One region of the Komagataeibacter sp. FNDCR2 genome, then DNA from elsewhere that is predicted to be linked to it. Evidence: predicted binding sites of a transcription regulator. Region 1 holds the regulator's gene; the other holds the start of a gene.
The links. The regulator LexA, encoded in region 1, represses DNA repair genes until DNA is damaged. The targets are predictions, from matches to a motif close to TGTTCTANNTANGTTC.
Positions count from the first base shown of each region.

Region 2: the regulator LexA is predicted to act here: its motif matches at 1,845-1,860, upstream of recA (recombinase RecA).

Region 1 covers NZ_JAIWOU010000001.1:690,976-694,393, reverse strand. Annotated here, with positions in the region: gene glp (gephyrin-like molybdotransferase Glp) at 1-1,195, shown strand, start outside; gene lexA (transcriptional repressor LexA) at 1,313-1,990, shown strand; gene bioD (dethiobiotin synthase) at 1,984-3,393, opposite strand; gene LDL28_RS03145 (alpha/beta fold hydrolase) at 3,390-3,418, opposite strand, start outside.
Region 2 covers NZ_JAIWOU010000001.1:2,546,887-2,550,304, reverse strand. Annotated here, with positions in the region: gene LDL28_RS12155 (glycerate kinase) at 1-166, shown strand, start outside; gene LDL28_RS12150 (hypothetical protein) at 220-579, opposite strand; gene recA (recombinase RecA) at 697-1,746, opposite strand; gene LDL28_RS12140 (gamma-glutamyltransferase) at 1,900-3,324, opposite strand.

The DNA of each region.
Region 1 (3,418 bases):
GGAAGCGCGCGAGCGGATTCTCGACGGGGTTTCCCCCCTCCCGGCGGAGGTCGTGGCCCTGACGGATGCCTGCGGCCGTGTCACCGCCGCGCCGGTCGTGGCGCGCCTGTCCAATCCCCCGGCGGATGTCTCGTCCATGGATGGCTACGCCGTGCGCGCGATCGACCTGGCGGGGGCGGGCACCACACTCACCTGCATTGCCGAGGCTCCGGCCGGCCATCCCGCCGCCGTTACCATCGGGCCAGGCCAGTGCGCGCGCGTGTTTACCGGCAGTGTCATGCCTGCGGGCGCCGATGCGGTGCTGATACAGGAAAACGTGCGGGCCGAGGGAACGACCGTCACGACAGGCCACGTGCTGGCGCCCGGAACCTATGTGCGCCGTAAGGGGCAGGACTTCACGGCGGGGAAAACGGTCATTCCCGCGGGCCGCAGGCTGTCCGCGCGCGACATCGGCCTTGCGGCGGGGGCGAACCACGCATGGTTGCAGGTGACGCGCCGCCCGCGCGTGGCCATTGCCGCCACGGGTGATGAACTGCTCCTGCCCGGCAGCGGGGCCGGGCCGGGGCAGATCGCCAATTCCAGCACGCCCATGCTGGCGGCCCTGCTGCGCATGGCGGGCGCACAACCAGTGGTGCTGCCGGTGCTGCGCGATGACATGGCCGATCTTGCCGGTCTTGAGCGTATGGTGGATGGCGTGGATATGCTCATGACCACCGGCGGCGCGAGCGTGGGCAGCCATGACCTTGTGCGGCGGGGGCTGGAACAGGTCGGGCTGAAGACGGATTTCTGGAAAATCGCCATCCGGCCGGGCCGTCCGCTTATGTTCGGCCATCTGGGCCGCCTGCCGTTTCTTGGCCTGCCGGGCAACCCGGTGGCGGCTTTTGTCTGTACGGTGGTGTTCGTGCTTCCGGCCCTGCGGCGCATGGCGGGGCTGGAGACAGCGGTCGAGTCTCCCACGCAGGCCGTGCTGGGCAGGGATCTGCCCGAAAATGACCGGCGCATGGATTACATGCGCGCCAGCCTGAGCCATGATGCACGGGGGCGGCTGGTGGCGAACCCCTTTCCCGTTCAGGACTCGGCCATGCTGCACGTACTGGCGCAAAGCCAGGCGCTGGTGGTGCGCGCGCCCCACGCGCCCCCGGCCCGGGCGGGGGAGAGCTGCGACATCATCCGTCTGGATCAGCTTCAGGCATAGGCGCTAATGCCGGTTGACGGGGTGTATGGAACCAATATAGAACATGAAGGCAGGTTTTGGGTTTGTTCCATCACATTTCAGGTCCGGCAGACTGCCCGCGGCAAAAGGACATGTGCCATGCTTACAAAAAAACAACATGAGCTTTTGCTGTTTATCGACGGCCATCTGCGCAGCACGGGTTTTTCCCCGTCTTTCGATGAAATGAAGGATGCGCTGGGCCTGCGTTCAAAATCCGGCATCCACCGGCTCATTTCCGCGCTGGAGGAACGGGGCTTCCTCCACCGCCGTCACCATCGCGCCCGTGCGCTTGAAATCCTGCGCCTGCCCGATATCGAGCCACCGCCCGTGCGCAAGCCCACCGATTCGCTTCCCACACCCCCACAGACACCCCCCGCCGCGATGCTGGCGAAACTGGTCGAACTGCCATTCGTGGGCCGTATCGCGGCCGGCGCCCCGATCGAGGCGATCAATACCGCGACCACCCATATTACCGTTCCGGCGGATATGCTGGGCCGGGCCAGTGGCCATTACGCACTGGAGGTCAGTGGGGATTCGATGGAGGAAGCCGGGATACTCGATGGCGATACGGTCATCATCCGTGACCAGCGGCAGGCCAATGATGGCCAGATCGTGGTGGCCCTGATCGACGGGCAGGAAGTCACGCTCAAGCGCCTGCGCCATGAGGGCGATGACATTGCGCTGATCCCGGCCAACAGCCGGTATGAAACCCGTGTCCTGCCCGCGCGGCGGGTCAGCATCCAGGGCACGCTGGCCGGGCTGATCCGGCGTTACTGAACCTGTGGCCCGACAATGTCATCCCATGATGGCAGGCGGGCCGCCAGGCTGGCCACCGCGTCCGGCCCCATGGGGGCGAGTGGTGGAAACTGGGCCAGAATACGGACCCGGCCATGGCGTTCGATGGCCGCGCGCCCGATGGGTTCGGGGGGGCCGTTCAGGATCACCCCCGCCACCCGCAGGCCGCGTGCACGCAGTGCGGCAAGGCTGAGCAGGGTATGGTTGATGGTGCCGAGCTGGCTGCGGGCCACCAGCACCACAGGCAGGGCCAGACGGACCATGAGGTCGATCATCAGGTAATCCCGGGCAATTGGCACGAACACCCCCCCGGCCCCTTCCACCACCAGTGGACCCCGCGCCGCGTCATGGGGGGGCATGGTTATGCTGGCCGGATCGATGCGGGCATGGACGTGACGGGCCGCATCCTCGGGGGAGAGCGAGGCCCCGAACGTCGCGGCGGGCGGATAGATCGGCCCGTCCCCCTGCCCCAACAGATGGCGCAGCGTCGCGCTGTCGGAAGGGGCGTCGTCCGTTCCGCTTTGCAGCGGTTTCCAGTACGCCGCCCCCAGGGCACGCACCAGCGCGGCGGCGCTGACGGTCTTGCCCACATCCGTATCCGTGCCGGTCACGAACAGGCCGGGCCAGAGGGAACGGCGGAACACGCCATAGGCGACATGGTAGGAAATGGCCAGCGGCCCTTCCGTCCGCGCCGCTGTCAGCACCCGGCGCAACTGGCCGCCCGTGGCGGGGGGGTGGTCGGTATGGGTGGCGCCTATGGTGCGTAGCTCGCGCACGAAATCCAGCGGGGAAGCCGGAACATCCACAATCTCCGCCTCCTGCCACAGCCCCGCGCCGCAGGTCGGCCATTCACCCTGAAGGGTGTCGAGCGTGGGATAGGCGGGCATGGGGCACGCCAGCCCCGCACGCGCATAGGCCGCGCGCCATTGCCGGAAGCTGTCCGCGCCAAGTGTCGCGAACGCCATCCGCCCGCCCGGCGCCAGACGTGACGCCAGAAGGCGCAGGGTGCGCGCGCGTTGCCCGAACCATTGCATGGCCAGGCTGGAGCAGATCAGGTCGAACGGGCCGGTCAGGTCCGGCGCTTCGGCATCCATGGGGTGCAGGACAAGCCGGCTGTCATGGGGCATCCGGCGCGCCAGACGTTCCAGCATGCGCGGTGCGATGTCGGTGGCGGTGATATGCGCGTGGGGAAAAAGCCGCCGTAATTCCCGGGTCAGGAAGCCGGTGCCGCAGCCTGTTTCCAGAATGCGCAGCGGGGCGTCTGGCGCGTGGCAGGCGGCTATGCGGCGCGCCAGTTCGGCGGCGGCGATGCGCTGGACGCGGGCGGCCTGCTCATAATCCTGCGCCGCGTCGAAACGGGCGGCGATGTGGTCCTTGCGCGTCATGGTGCGGTGATCCGTTGGCTCATGG
Region 2 (3,418 bases), 1.9 Mb from region 1:
CATCGCCCCCGATACCCTGCCCCGCGCCCGTGCGCTGGGCTGCGACCCGCGCCACCACCTGCGCGCGCATGACAGCTACAGCGTGTTCCGGCAGACCGGGGATCTGATCATTACCGGCCCGACACTCACCAACGTCAATGATATCCGTGCCGTGCTGGTGCTTTAGGATCGGCCTGAAAAACCTGCCCGGGGAGCAACCCGCACATTACCTGGCAGGCCCTAATTCGCGGGCTTGCCCTGCCGCCCGTAACTGACCTGCGTGTCCGGCACGACAAAATGCTTGCCGTCCTCGCTGCCGCCATCATCATCACCGGCCTGATTGGGGTCGTAACCGGAGGAGATCATCTGCATCGCCGCCGCATCGGGCGGCGCGTGGTAGGCTTCCGTCGCCGTGTCATCGGCCGGGTCAGCCGGGGGGGGCAGGTGCTTTGTCGAAAGCGGGCGCAGCGCCTCACGCGCGCGGGCGAGCTGTCGCCCGGCGGCGCCGGCGGGGGGCGGGGCCTCATCCACATCGACCGGATCATTATTGTCGTCGTGCCCCCCGCTACAGGAAGCAAGACAGGCCAGCAATCCGATCATTGCAAGACGCGGTCTCATTTCAACAGCCTTACCCCGCTTCATATCCCGCATGGCCCCCGAACGGATGGGGCCCACGGGAAAACGATAGCCTGCCACAACGGCCCAGGCCAAGGGCGATCAGTCCTCGCCGCTATCCTCACCCGCCTCATCGACCAGCATGGCTTCGGCCACAACGCCCGCCTGCTCACGCACGCGGCGTTCGATGTCGGCCGCCATTTCCGGGTGGTCGCGCAGGTACTGCTTGGCGTTCTCGCGTCCCTGCCCGATACGCTGGCTGTCGCAGGAGAACCATGCACCGGATTTCTCGACAATGCCCGCCTTGACGCCCAGGTCGATCAGCTCACCCACCTTGCTGATCCCTTCGCCATACATGATGTCGAATTCGACCTGCCGGAAGGGGGGGGCCATCTTGTTCTTGACCACCTTCACGCGCGTCTGGTTACCCGTGACCTCGTCCTTGTCCTTGATCGAGCCGATACGGCGGATATCCATGCGCACGGAAGCATAGAACTTCAGCGCGTTGCCGCCCGTGGTCGTTTCCGGGCTGCCGAACATCACGCCGATCTTCAGGCGGATCTGGTTCAGGAAAATCATCATGGTGTTGGAACGCGAGACCGAGCCGGTCAGCTTGCGCAGCGCCTGGCTCATAAGCCGCGCATGCAGGCCGACATGGCTGTCGCCCATATCGCCCTCCAGTTCCGCGCGCGGTACGAGGGCGGCCACGCTATCGACAACCAGTACGTCGATCGCGCCGGAGCGGACCAGCGTATCGGCGATTTCAAGCGCCTGCTCACCCGCATCGGGCTGGCTGATCAGCAGGTTGTCCACATCCACGCCCAGCTTGCGGGCATAGCCAGGGTCAAGGGCGTGTTCGGCGTCGATGAAGGCGCAGGTGCCGCCCTTGCGCTGGGCCTCGGCAATGGCGTGCAGCGCGAGCGTGGTCTTGCCCGAGCTTTCCGGGCCATAAATCTCGACAATGCGGCCACGCGGCAGGCCGCCAATGCCCAGCGCGATATCCAGCCCGAGCGAGCCGGAGGAGATCACCGCCACCTCCTGGGTGGGGCGTTCGCCCATGCGCATGATCGAACCCTTGCCGAACGCGCGCTCGATCTGGCTCAATGCCCCTTCCAGGGCCTTGCTTTTATCCATACCCGGAGCCTGTGCCATAGCCTGCCTACCTGGTGCTTGAGAAGATGAAACCGAGAGCGGGCACCCTGCCCTGCGCCGCCAGATTACCAAGGCGATGCGTCATGCCGTTCAATATGGAACAAAACAGGATCATTTACAATGCCCCGTTCATCACTTCCCGCAAGTAATGCCCTAGCGCGGCCCGAGCGCCAGCCCCGCGCCACGCGGATCGGTGGCGGCGACGCAGGTTGACGCATCCCCCGGCAGGCCCTGCGGGCAGGATATGGCGTTGACACGGCCCTGCGCCGTCACCGGGTGGGCGTCGGGCGTCTGCCCGGCCATGATCTGGCGCATCGCGATCCCTACGGCGGCGGCGGCGTCATTCTGGCCCGAACCGGCGGCGACCGCCCGCAAGGCGCGCCCCTGAGAGGCGACGGCCGCCGTCAGCAACGGTTGCGGCACCCGCGCGGGCGACGCGCCCAGAACAATGCCGGTATTGCCCGCCATGCGCCCGGTACCGAACAGGTTGTCCATGCTCACGCTACAGGCGACCGCCATGCCACCATGGTCAACCACCGTGAACGAGGTCGAGGCCGGAAGTGCTGGCAGCAGGCCGCCAGTCGCCCCGCCACCGGCATTGACGATGGCCTGCGCGCGGGCGGTCATGTCATCCCCCGTTCCGGTCTGGCGGTTGCCATTCTGGGCGCGCCATGCCGCAACACTGGCCTGCGCGCGCTGCGTGGCGTCGGAAGTGGAGGCGGCGCGGAACGCCAGCGCGCTGCCCAGCCCCCCATCGGCGGGCGGCGGCAGGAAGGCGACCTGCGTTTCACCGCTTCTGACCACCAGCGGCAGGCGTTCGGATGGAATGGCCTGCCGCAGGTCGCTCATCTGCAATCCACCGCCCGCCGCCTGACTGCCCGCGACAAAGGACTGCCCCAGCGCGCCGTTATACAGGTCGCCCACGCCCATGCCGCGAATCTGGTCCAGCGCGCCGGACAGATGCGTCTGCACCAGCGCATCACCTTCGGCCAGCGCCTTGCCATCCGAACGACTGAACACGACCCGCACCCCCGGATCGGCCAGTAGCGGAACCTGCACGGCGGCAAGATCGGTGGCAAGCTGGCGGCTGACATTGATGCCGTTCGCGGCCAGCGTGATCGCATCGGGCAGCAGATCCGAAAAGGCCGCCGAGCCATATTGCAGATGCATGAGATAAAGCCCGCGCGCCAGCATGGGCACCGAGGCCGGACGGTCCGCGCGCGGCATGGCGGGATCCGTGACCGTGCCCGCGACGGGCAGGAACATGAAGGCGCGCCCGCCATTCTGGTCGCCCGGCCTGTAGGCCAGGCACGCCCCGCCCGCGCCAAGCGAGGCGCGTGAAGGCAGCGTGACCGCCAGCGCCATGCCCATGGCCGCCGCCGCGTCCGCCGCGTTGCCGCCGCGCTGGAGAATGTCGCGCCCGACCAGCGTGGCCTGGGGCTCATCGGCCGAGACCATGCCGATCAGCGGGCCGGGCGAAGGGCCGAACATGTGCGACACCAGCCGCACGGGCGAATAGCGATGCAGGGAGCAACCGGCAACCGAAATGGCCAGGACAGCCGTAACCGCCGTACGCATATACCGACGGGCAAGAGGTATGATCGAATGCTCAGGCACGCACGCTTCTCCATGGGCAGGTCGGCTTTGTTCATAGGCTGCCCGTGCGCGGCCC